DNA from 2 places in the Lysinibacillus sp. BS3 genome. Region 1 is predicted to be linked to the other one. Evidence: riboswitches for the same ligand, from Rfam matches in the RefSeq annotation. Region 1 holds a riboswitch; the other holds the start of a gene.
The links. Region 1 has a riboswitch for cyclic di-GMP ahead of AAJG31_RS22915 (amidase). Riboswitches for the same ligand answer to the same signal wherever they lie in the genome.

Region 2: it holds a riboswitch for cyclic di-GMP, as region 1 does, so the genes downstream of both, AAJG31_RS16680 (HAMP domain-containing methyl-accepting chemotaxis protein) here and AAJG31_RS22915 (amidase) in region 1, are expected to answer to the same signal.

Annotation. Positions count from the first base shown of each region.
Region 1 is NZ_CP154860.1:4,577,165-4,583,271, reverse strand. It holds gene AAJG31_RS22925 (saccharopine dehydrogenase family protein) at 1-732, shown strand, start outside; gene nspC (carboxynorspermidine decarboxylase) at 729-1,868, shown strand; gene AAJG31_RS22915 (amidase) at 1,914-2,795, opposite strand; cyclic di-GMP riboswitch class I at 2,839-2,930, opposite strand; gene AAJG31_RS22910 (CheW domain-containing protein) at 3,068-3,556, opposite strand; gene AAJG31_RS22905 (M20/M25/M40 family metallo-hydrolase) at 3,580-4,695, opposite strand; gene AAJG31_RS22900 (hypothetical protein) at 4,830-5,783, opposite strand; gene AAJG31_RS22895 (acyl-CoA carboxylase subunit beta) at 5,890-6,107, opposite strand, start outside.
Region 2 is NZ_CP154860.1:3,387,694-3,393,800, reverse strand. It holds gene AAJG31_RS16695 (hypothetical protein) at 1-328, opposite strand, end outside; gene AAJG31_RS16690 (sodium:solute symporter family protein) at 466-1,956, opposite strand; gene AAJG31_RS16685 (3-oxoacyl-ACP reductase FabG) at 1,978-2,730, opposite strand; gene AAJG31_RS16680 (HAMP domain-containing methyl-accepting chemotaxis protein) at 2,720-4,471, opposite strand; cyclic di-GMP riboswitch class I at 4,577-4,662, opposite strand; gene AAJG31_RS16675 (hypothetical protein) at 4,866-5,060, opposite strand; gene AAJG31_RS16670 (DUF1456 family protein) at 5,202-5,696, opposite strand; gene AAJG31_RS16665 (alpha/beta-type small acid-soluble spore protein) at 5,881-6,084, shown strand.

The DNA.
Region 1 (6,107 bases):
GTGGATGCCAATGCGGGAGATCATGGATATCATTTCGCAACAAACTTCAACCCAGAAATTAACATTCGTGAAATTACAGCGAATGGTCGTTACTGGAAAGAAGGCGAGTGGATTGAAACTGCACCACTTGAGAAAAAAGAAGTGTATAACCTACCTGAAATCGGACCAAAAGATATTTACCTTCTATACCATGAAGAGCTTGAATCCCTTGCAAAAAATATCAAAGGTTTAAAACAAATCCGTTTCTGGATGACGTTCTCTGAAAAATACTTAACACACTTAAAAGTGTTAGAAAACGTAGGTATGACGTCAATTGAGCCAATCGAATTTGAAGGACAAATGATTCAACCAATCCACTTCCTTAAAGCGGTATTACCAGATCCAGCTTCACTTGGACCACGTACAAAAGGTAAAACAAACATTGGTTGTATCATTCGCGGTCTAAAAGATGGCAAAGAAAAAACGTACTATGTGTACAACGTATGTGACCACGAAGAGTGCTACAACGAGGTTGGTTCACAAGCGATTTCTTATACAACTGGCGTACCAGCTATGATCGGTGCAATGCTTGTGATGAACGGTGAATGGCGTAAACCAGGTGTATGGAATGTGGAAGATTTCAATCCAGATCCATTCATGGATGCACTAAATAAATGGGGTCTACCATGGCAAGAAAGCCATAACCCAGAATTATTAGACCTTGATTTAGATGCAAAGGAATTAAGCCGATGAAACCAATTGATTTTTCAAAAGTTCCATCCCCTTCTTATGTAGTGGATGAGCGATTATTAACAAAGAATCTTGAGCTTTTAAAATCAATTCAAGATCGAACAGGCTGCCGCATTTTATTAGCCCTTAAAGGCTTCTCTATGCATTCAACATTCCCGCTAGTAGGGGAATATTTAGCGGGCATTACATCTAGCTCACTGCATGAGGCACGTCTTGGCTATGAAAAAATGGGCAAAGAAGTTCACGTTTATGCACCTGCTTATATTGAGCATGAAATGGACGAGCTTCTAGGCTATGTGGACCACATCGTATTTAACTCATTTAACCAATGGGCTCAGTTCAAGGATAAAGTTAAATCTGCTGGTAAAACAATTGAATGTGGTATTCGTGTGAATCCTGAATACTCTGAAATTGAAACAGCTCTTTATGATCCTTGTTACACAAACTCTCGCCTTGGTACAACATTGGCTAACTTTGATAAATCACAGCTTGATGGTATCGATGGCTTACACTTCCATGCGATGTGTGAACAAAATTCTGATACATTAGAGCGTATTATTGAAGTAGTTGAGGAAAAATTTGGTGATGTTTTACACCAAATGAAATGGTTAAACTTCGGTGGCGGTCACCATATTACACGTGATGATTATGATGTAGAAAAACTTGTGAACATCATTAATTATATTCAAGAAAAGTATAACCTGCTTGTTTATCTTGAGCCAGGTGAAGCAGTAGCCCTTAATACAGGCTATTTAGTAGCAACGGTGCTAGATATTCAAGAAAATGGAATGGATCTTGCTATTTTAGATACATCAGCAACATGTCACATGCCTGATGTACTTGAAATGCCTTACCGTCCAATGATTATTGGTTCTGGACAAGCAAATGAATTAGCACACACGTATCGCTTAGGTGGACTAACATGTCTAGCTGGTGATGTGATTGGCGATTATTCGTTTGAACAGCCATTAAAACCAGGTGATCGTCTTGTATTCACAGATATGGCTCATTATTCAATGGTGAAAAACCATATGTTTAACGGTGTCAACTTACCATCTATCGTTTCTTATAATGATGAAGAAGGTATTAAAGTCATTCGTGAATTTAAATTCGAGGACTACAGTGGTCGACTGTCCTAATACCAATAGAAAAGCCCTTCCAGTTTAACACTGGAAGGACTTTTTTTATGGACGCATGGTCATCCAATTCTCCACATAATGAATGGCTACTCCATGAAAAGCATCGTTATTTGAAAAATGTCGCTGAACAAGTATAAGCTGTTCATTCATAAAGGCTTCTCCATTATCATAAAAAGTAATATTTTCCCCTTCCTCTGAAGCGCCTGTTTCTACACCAATTACAATTGATTTATTCACAGTGGAAGCATACGCGATTTCATGTTCTACAATAGAGATAATATCTTTTGCAGCATCACGATAGGCCATGATCGTCACACTATCCGTATGCTCAATGACCCAATCAGCTAATAACCCTTTTCCAAATTGGTTATTATACTGAACTTCATCAAACCAAAATGGCATATCTACTTCTAAAGTAAGTTGTAACTGACTTGCTTTCTCACTTGCTTTCATTATTAGTGTTTGATAGGATTCTATCGTTTGTGCTTGATGTAAGCTCCATCCACTATTTAAATAAGGTTCTACATCAAGATGAACCCCAGAAAATTGCTCAGATTCAGTTGAATTCTCATTATATGTATGTAACCAATTAAACAATTCGTCTTGGCTTCGACTACCCTCAGCTGAAACCCAGCTTGCAGCACCATCCAATGCATAAATGCGAATACCTCTGTGAGAAGCGTTACTAATAAAATGCTTATAGTCATTGCTCGCTATGCCTTGATCGATTTGCAGATAAACTTTATTGACATCGTTATGTTCTAAAAATAATAATATTTTTTCTTGGTCATCAATGATGAGGGATGTATCCCACAGCCAAGTAGCCTTTTCCTGTATAGACATTGCATCAACCTTTCCACTTGATAAAGCTAATGAACTAATCATGATGACGATTAGTGCGGTCCATACTTTTAATTGTCTCTTCATACGAACTAACTCCATTCTACTCGCCACGGCTCCTAGAACAGAACCTGGCAACCTGACAATCTTGCACTGAAATTATAGTGTTTAGACTCATGGCTTTGCGTCCCTCCCTTTCGGTGAAGTTTGCCTTTTTCAGTTTTTTCTTAATCATTATCATACGCGGTTAGTAATTGTTTGTCTGTAGGTATAATGCATAATTGTCACATGTATGATCAGGTAAAAACGACAAAATACAGGTTAAATTTACTATTCAAACATAAAAAAACGTAGAGTACTTAAGCCTCTACGTTTTCCTTTTCATTTTCAAGCATTTTGTGTAAATAATCGATAATTTCCCTAATTCCCTCTAATGAATTAACCAGTATTTTTGGATCAACATATGTTATCATTCGATTTTCAAGATTAGCTACCGCAGTAAAATAGCGTGTTTTACTATAATTGACTAGACCCAATTGCTGAAGTACTGATTCATCGAAATCAAGAATTTCACGTGCTTCTGTAACAAGTAATCCATAATTAACAACATCTGTATTCAACACAATGATACGAGCAGTTGCTGTATTCGATGAACGATTGTACAGTATGCGTTCAAAATCAAGAACAGGTACAAGCTCACCGCGAATTCTTGTAAAGCCTAGAAGATAGTTAGGTAAATGAGGAATAGGTGTTACTTGCTCTAATTTTTCAATTGAAATCGCTTGCTCCACAGGCACAGCATACTCCTCTGTCCCACAAGCAAAAACGACTGCTTTGACACTTTCCATAGGGTCACATCCTTATTCGACTGTTAGTTTTTCGCCGATTCTTTGACGATTTCTACTAGTAAATCTGCTAATTTTTCAAGTTCTTCTACTGGTATTTTTTCATTTGTTGTATGGATATCCTCGTATCCAACAGATAAATTAACTGTAGGAATACCAAAGCCTGCGATGACGTTTGCATCTGAGCCTCCACCAGAAATGCCTAGTGTCGGTGTACGATCAATATTGCGTGCAGCAGCCATAGCTACCTGAACTACTTTATCCGATTCCGTTACACGGAAGCCTGGATACATTAGCTTCACTTCTACCTCTGCACGTGCGCCTAAAGAAGCAGCTACTTGTTCAAACGTATCTTGCATATGCTTTGTTTGCGCATCCAATTTAGCTTTGTCTATAGAGCGTGCTTCTGCAAGGATTGTCACTTCGTCACAAACAATATTCGTCGCTTGTCCACCTTCAAAACGCCCAATATTCGCTGTTGTTTCTTCATCTAAACGACCTAGTTTCATTTGAGCAATGCATTTTGATGCGACTGTTATGGCAGAAATGCCCTTTTCAGGAGCAACCCCTGCATGTGCCGTTTTTCCAATAATCTTTGTGAAAATTTTCGCTTGGAATGGTGCTGCTGTCACGATACCACCAACTTTGCCATCGCTATCAACCGCAAATCCATATTTTGCTTTAATGTTAGCTGGATCTAACTCTTTAGCGCCAACAAGGCCACTTTCTTCACCAGCCGTAATAATAAATTCAATATCGCCATGTGCAATATTTTGCTCTTTCAAACGTTTGACCATCTCAAATAGAGCAGCTAGTCCTGCTTTATCATCGGCACCTAAAATCGTCGTACCATCTGATACGATATAGCCATCTTCACGTAAAGACGGTTTGATGCCTTTTCCTGGAACGACAGTATCCATATGAGAAGTGAAATAGATTGACTCTACATCCAATGTGCCTTTTAATGTGGCAATAATATTACCTGCCCCATGTCCATTACGCGTATGTGCATCGTCTTGAATCACTGAAAATCCAAGTGCAGTTAACTTATCTACAAGAATTGGTGCTATTAGTTGTTCATGTTTTGTTTCGGAATCAATTTGTACGAGCTCAAAAAACTCTTCTACTAAACGACTTGTCATGTTGTAAAACTCCCTTAGTTTACGTGTATTTCCACGTTATAGTATATGTATCATTTTAGCACAACGTCAGAAGAGTTGAAATCATTGAACAATACTACCAAAATAAAAAGTCTGAGAAAAATCTCAGACTTTCCCTAGTCATTGAAAATAAGCTCTTTTTCTTTTTCTAATGATTGTAGGTAGTTGACAGCTTTATTATGTTTATCCTGTAAGCGCCAAATCGTATTATGTACATCATCTTGAACACGCGAGACCTGTTCCCTTGCTGTCGAGATTTTAGAATGAACAGACCATGCTGAAAAAATATCATCAAAAAAGTAATCAGCAAACTTAACAAACCCATCTGTTTCAATATGCAGCGATTTCGTAGACATTTCATGAACATCTAATAATTCATTATGAAACCGTTGTAACGCAATTTGAGCACTATGTAAATAGTTTTCAGACTGATCGAGTGCATCATGCTTTAAGTGCGTAGCAATCAGCCCACCGCCAAAAAATGTATCCCATGTGGAATATCCATTGGCCGAATGTAATGAAGCTGCTGCTTGCCCTAGCCTTGTAAGAGCTACTTCTCCCGCTTCCTCCGCCTCTTTAATTTCTCTAATGAGCTGCTTTGTTAGCATTTCCTCATGTGCTAAATGCTCTAGCCTTTCTGCTTGGGCAGCATCATGAATCTGTAAATACTTCTTCTTTTTAAGGTAGACCTGTTGAAGTGATTGCTGTAGCGCATTTTCATCAATCTGGGCAAGCTGATTCATCACTTGCACGTTGTCCTCTGCTAAATCATTTTGCATTTTCTTTGCTTCATTCAGCTTTAATTCAAGTACTGCCGCCTTATCAATTTTTTCTGCCCTCAGTTCATCTTGTTGCCCTGTCCACGTACGAATCATATTCATAAACGAGAAACCATCCAATTTATCAAGTTTGGATCGAATTTGGTGGAGTGCTGCTGTATGAGTGTCTATTTCCTGTTGTGTATGTTTAATTTGCCCATCAATTAACTGATTTTGTTCGTTTAATCTAGATGCTTTTCTAAGTTGTGCATGAATCTTTTCTTGCTCTGTTTGTAATTGCTGCCATTCCATTCATCTCAACTCCTCATATCTATCAGTACGGATGACATACAAAAATGTTTCACTTTTTGGCAATGAAAAACCTAGCAACTTTTGAGCTGCTAGGCTTGTATGACTATTATAGAGGAATATTACCGTGCTTTTTCTCTGGACGTGTTTCATGTTTGTTTGACAGCATATCAAGTCCTTGAATCAGCTTGATACGTGTATCTCGTGGATCGATTACGTCGTCTACCATACCGCGAGATGCTGCAACATATGGGTTAGCAAATTTCTCTTTATATTCTTCGATTTTTGCTGCACGAGTTGCTTCTGGGTCATCTGATTTTGCAATTT
Region 2 (6,107 bases), 1.2 Mb from region 1:
CCTCTATAATTTTTAGTTCTTCGTCTAAAGCTTCTCTTCGGGCAAAAATAAGCATGTTTGTCTGTTCATTTAACAGTAAAGCATTTAAAGCATCATTGGAAACTGTACATTGTGTATGAGGAATAGCCATTATCTCCTCCTCACTAGCTTCCGTCATGGCTGTCAAAGTTTGTATGGCAATATAACGCTCTTTTAAATAACGGATACTCCCTAGACCGACTAAAGCCAGCCCGATTAAAAAAAATAGTTGCTTAATAATGACTAATTCAATGGCATTTGCTAGATAAAGATAGACAATCCCTAATAAAATGAAGAAAATATTTTTCATCCAATTCCCGCCTTTATCAAGATAATCACTAGAAAAATTCAGATGATGTACTAGCAATAGTATTCTTGATTCTATCTTTTCATTCTAATAAAAAACACGAATTCATTAAACTTTACAATGAATCCGTGCTTTTGCTTTTAACGACCAATTAGCTCTTCTTTACTACTTACGTCGTCTAATGTTTTATCTTTTTCTATTTTATGCATCTCAAGAACATGCTCAGATGGCGGAACGAGTATGCTCACCACGACAATTGTGATACCAGTTATAACAACACCTGAAAATACAGGAGCCTGCCATAATTCATTTAATAGACCTATGAAGCCTTCTGATTGGATTGTCAGACTAGGTACGAATGTTAGTGATGTCACAATGTAATAAACTAAGCCAACGGAAATACTTGCCCAAACTGCTGGTGTACTGACACGTTTCCAAAATGGTCCTAAAACGATTGGCCAGAATATTGTTACGAATATAATATCCCAAGCTAAATAAGCTAAATCAATTACTTTTTGGAAGCTTACAGCTAGCACTAAACCTAATAAAGCACTAGCTAGAATAATAGATCGCGAAAATCTTAATAGCTTCTTAGGATCAGGATTGTGATTAATAAAATCTAAATAAATATTCTTTGTGACAATCCCTGAAGTCGCTACATAACATGCAGCTACTGTAGACATCCCCATGGCTGCCATGGCTGTTAAGAAAATAGCTGCTAATAAAGGAGGAAAATAACCTTGTGCAAAGGTAAGCATCAATGTTTCTGGGTTTGTGCTTTCAGGATAAATAGACTTAAAGGCTTCCCCTAGCATCCCTGGAATCCAGCTAATTGCAATGACAATAATACCAGCAATAATCATGCTTCGTTGTGCCACCCGTGGACTTTTTGCAGCAGCTACCCTCTGCCCAAGGTCAACTGCAGGGATATCTCCAAGTGCTAGTACAAGATACAAAGTCCAGAATTCTGCTCCTGCCTTCTCAAATAATGTACTGATATTCCACCACTCGGGATTAAATGTAACGTCTGGATAGTAAAACAAAATAAAAATGGTAATACCCAAAATACCTGCCACTGCAAGCGCACCTTGTACGATTTCAGTATAGGCAACTGCCCATAAACCACCAATAACTGAATAAATAGCCGTTAGCGATACAAATAGAAGCGCCGCAGGTATAAAATCAATTTGCAACAATTGCTGAATAATATACGTTCCACCAACTGTTAACGCCGCTGCATTAAAAACTCCAAAAGCAATTGCCATAACAACCCCTGTATAGGCTCCTAGCTTTTTACTGCCATAGCGTAAACCGTAGTAATCTGCTAATGTCCAGCCCTTTAAACGTCGTAATGGCTTTGTCCAAATGAGTGCTCCAAGAATCATACAAGTCCCTAAACCACCCATTGTTGCCGAACCTTCAAAGCCACCACTTGTATAGCCAGAGCCTACCGCTGCAAAAAAGAAGGGAGCTGCTAATAATGCAGCGACTAAACTACCCGTGACAACGGATAAAGGCATGCTCCAACCAGCAACAATCAAATCCTCGGCTGTGTTGACACGCTTATAGCCTTTATAGCCAATATAATAGATAAATAATAAGTATAAGCAAAAGATAATAATATTTAACATTATTTACTCCTTCGTTTTCCATTAACCGTTCATTACGACCCCACCATTTGGCGTTAAAATTTGACCTGTATAGAAGTCAGCATGATTAGAGGCTAAAAATAATACACTTTTCGCAATTTCTTCTGGTTGCGCTAAACGTTTTAATGGATATTTTGCGGATTCTTCCTCCACATAGTTATCGCCAAACTCTTGTAGAATGTCCGTAAATGTTCCACTAGGAGCAACTGCATTGACAAGTATAGAAGGTGCTAATTCTCTTGCTAAAGCCTTTGTAAAAGCATTAATAGCACCCTTTGCAGCTGAATAATGCGTGAATTCTTCACAACCCAAGCTACCAATATCAGATGAAATATTAATGATTTTTCCTGTATTACGTTCCTTCATTCTTTTAGCTGCTTCACGGCAATTATAGAAACAGCCATATAAATGAACTTTAATCATACGATCCCACTGCTCATCCGTTAAATCTGTAATGCTGGAACCCTGTGCAAATCCTGCGTTATTTACAAGAATATCAAGATTCCCGAGATGCTCGTCCATAAATTGATGCATCGCTTGTACTTCTTGAGAGTTAGAAACATCTGCGAGGAATATAAAAGCTTTCACACCCAACTTTTCTGCTTCTGTACGTACAGCTTCTGCCTCTTGTTCATCCCCAATATAATTAATTAGAATATTGGCTCCATGTTGCGCAAAGCCTAAAGCAATTGCTTTACCGATTCCTTTACTAGAGCCTGTAATTAAAACATTTTTTCCTGTAAAATTAATGTCCATTATGATCATTCTCCAATTTGAATTTTGCCACTAGACCTTGCAGCTCTTCTGCTGTTTTGCCTAGTGATGAAGAAGCATCCTTTACTTCCTGCATGGTAGATAATTGCTCTTGTGTAGAATTCGAGACATTTGAAGAGAACTCTGCTGACTGCTCTGCAGATTGTTTAATATTATTAACAGATGCCGCCACTTCTTCTGAGGATGCAGAAATTTGTTGTGAGGCTGCTGAAATTTCACGTATTTGGCTAGCTACTTCTTCTGAGGAAGTAAGAATTTCTTTAAAGATTTCGCCTACTTCATTGGTAAATGCCATCCCTACCTTAACATCCTCTTTGCCTTTTTCCATAACTGTGATAGAAGCGTTTGAATCAGACTGAATAGAACTAATTAAATTATAAATTTCTGTTGCTGATTGAGAGGATTGTTCAGCTAAGCGTCTCACTTCATCCGCAACAACGGCAAAGCCTTTACCATGTTCACCTGCTCGTGCCGCTTCGATCGCAGCATTTAATGCTAATAGATTTGTTTGATCAGCTATAGCAGTAATTAAGCTAACAATTTCACTTATTTTTTTTGTATTAACATGTAGTCCATTAATGGTTGTCCCTATTTGTTCAACAGAATCATTAATTAACTCCATTTGAGCAATAACTTGTTGTACAACTTCATTGCCTCGTTCAGAAGCCTGTGATGCTGAAATAGAGGATTCCGCAGCTACATTTGCAGAATCAGCAATTTGCTGAATACCTGTTGCAGTTTCTTCCATAGCAGCAGCTGTTTCCTCTGTCATGGTCATCGAGGCCTCAGCATTTTGTGTAATTTGATTCATGTCTAGTGCAATATTTGTTGAGCTGTTATAAGTTTCACCAGCATGTACCGTTAATTGATTGGCTGCTGAAGAAACGTGATTGGATGTATTGCGTATGTTTAAAATAATATGTTGCAAATTAGCCACCATTGTACGAATGGATTCAGATAATTTACCAATTTCATCCTTCGATGTCTCTAAATCCACATCTATTAATTCACCATTTGCCACTTGATTGGCAACGTTCACTACTTTTTTCAGTGGCTTTAATAGTCGATCTATAATTATGTAAACTAAAACTAATAAAATTAAAATGCCGATAATGGCAATGACAATTTGCTTAATCACACTTGTTTTAATAATCGTATTGATATAACCAGCGGAGTAATCAATCCCTAATAGGGCAATCAGTTGGCCATTATCATCTTTAATAGGACTAAAAACTGTTCTCCAAGAACCAAAAGGATCCTCGAATATATCAGTTACCTCTGTACTATTATTTTCAATAGCTAATTTTGCTGTTTCTACATGTTCATCCGCTAAATCAGTAAAAATTTCACCGGCTTCATATACTTCATTTAGATTAGAGGTATAGCCAATTGGATTGACGCCACCCTCATCCTTGACATCCCAAATATAACTCCAGCTCATAATACCTTGCTGTTCCTGAATCATATCAAGTTGCTTTTGGATCTTTGTAAACTTTGCGTTTGTTTCCCCTTTTTCGGACAGCAAATCTTTTACTTCATCACTGTCTAAGTTCATAGCTGTTAATAAACCAACACTTTTTAATTCTTGCTTCAAATCCACATTCATCCGATTATTTAATTCACTAATACTTTGCGTCGTAATAATAGCGATAAGCAGTAATACAACGATAGAGACTGTTAGTAAAAGCTTATTTTTTAATGATGTGTTTTTTAACAACTTCATTTCCCCTTTTCCTCCTTTGAACTTTACTTGCAAAAAAATGCCTATTTCAAAAGAAATAGGCATAAAAGAACAAAAACTAGAATGAGAATGATACAACTAGCACTCTTTTGCAACCCAGCCGCCATAGCATTTATTGCCTTAGACCTGTAGCTTTGCGTCTTTACTTTTCAGTAAATTTACCTATATTTCCCTACCAAAATTAACACAGTAGGTAAAAGTAGTCAATGCTCTCTACTTAAAACATACATATTTTATACTAGCTGTTCCTTCATTAATAATTATATAAATTACTTAATTATGATTCATCTATTGAACAAAATAAAAACAGCTACAACCTCAATTAGCGTTGTAGCTGTCCACTTTCAATTCACTTACCCCTAAGTGTTTGAATAAATTATACGTTTTGTGTGACAAGTAATACGGATGGTATAAAGGATAATGCAAACATAGCGATATACCATACGGAAGTACGTCGTAATGAAAAGCGTACTTTTTTTCGTTCCGCATAAAAAATATCTAACATAACTGCAACAATAAAAGGCATTGTAATACATGCAATAGCTACTAATAAGATGTCAAAATAAATCATACAAGCACCCCTTTGTCTGTGAACATTTTTCATCTTTTTTGTGAACATTTTGTGATAATTTTATTGTACACAATTTCATCACAAATTGTCAACGAGTTTTAAAGAAAAAAATGGCACTTTATGATTGATATCCATTGTGCATTATGCTCTATATTTATATGTTAGGCCCCTTAAAAAATTTCGTACGAATGAATCGCCACACTCTTTATAATTACGATGACTTGGATTTCTTAAAATAGCACCTAATTCACCTTTTGTAACTTTAATGCCGCCGTCATATAAAATCTCAAGCATCTCCTCAGTTGTTAAAGCTAAAGCAATTTTTACTTTCTTTAGCAGCATATTATTTGGGCTTTCTTTACCTGACACAGGTAAAGGTCCAACAGCCTGTCCTTCTCTTGGTTTCTGAGGCCCGCGTTTAAAAGTAATTAATCCATTTAAAAATGCCTCTAACATTTTATTATTACATTTGATGTATTCCTCTGGCGCTTCTTCCTCATCATTAATCTTAATCAGCATATTTAATACTTCTTCCTTTGTATAATCCATGCCACCAAGTTTAAAAATTTCTACCATATCTACATTTTTTATATCGAACGCATAGCGTAAACGAATTAAGATATCATTATTTGTCATTATATTTCCTCCTTTAATTAACCTTATATAGTAAAGAGCCAGGCTTAATTATAACAGAGAGTTTGCTGATTATTGCTAGCTTTCCACAAGTTGTTGTTGTTAGCAAATAGCGTGTGCATTTCCTACTTTTTAAATGTATGAAAAATTTAATCGCAACCATTCTAAGGTCAAGGAGGTGAGAACAATGGCTAACAATAACCGCAGTTCAAATAAACTTCTAGTACCTGGAGTACATGAGGCTGTCAATCAAATGAAATATGAAATTGCACAAGAGTTTGGCGTTCAGCTTGGGCCAGAAGCATCTTCTCGCGCAAATGGTTCAGTTGGAGGAGAGATTACAAAACGCCTTGTTGAAATCGCTGAAAAACGTTCAAAAGGTTTATTATAATTAAATACTAATAAGAAAAGAAC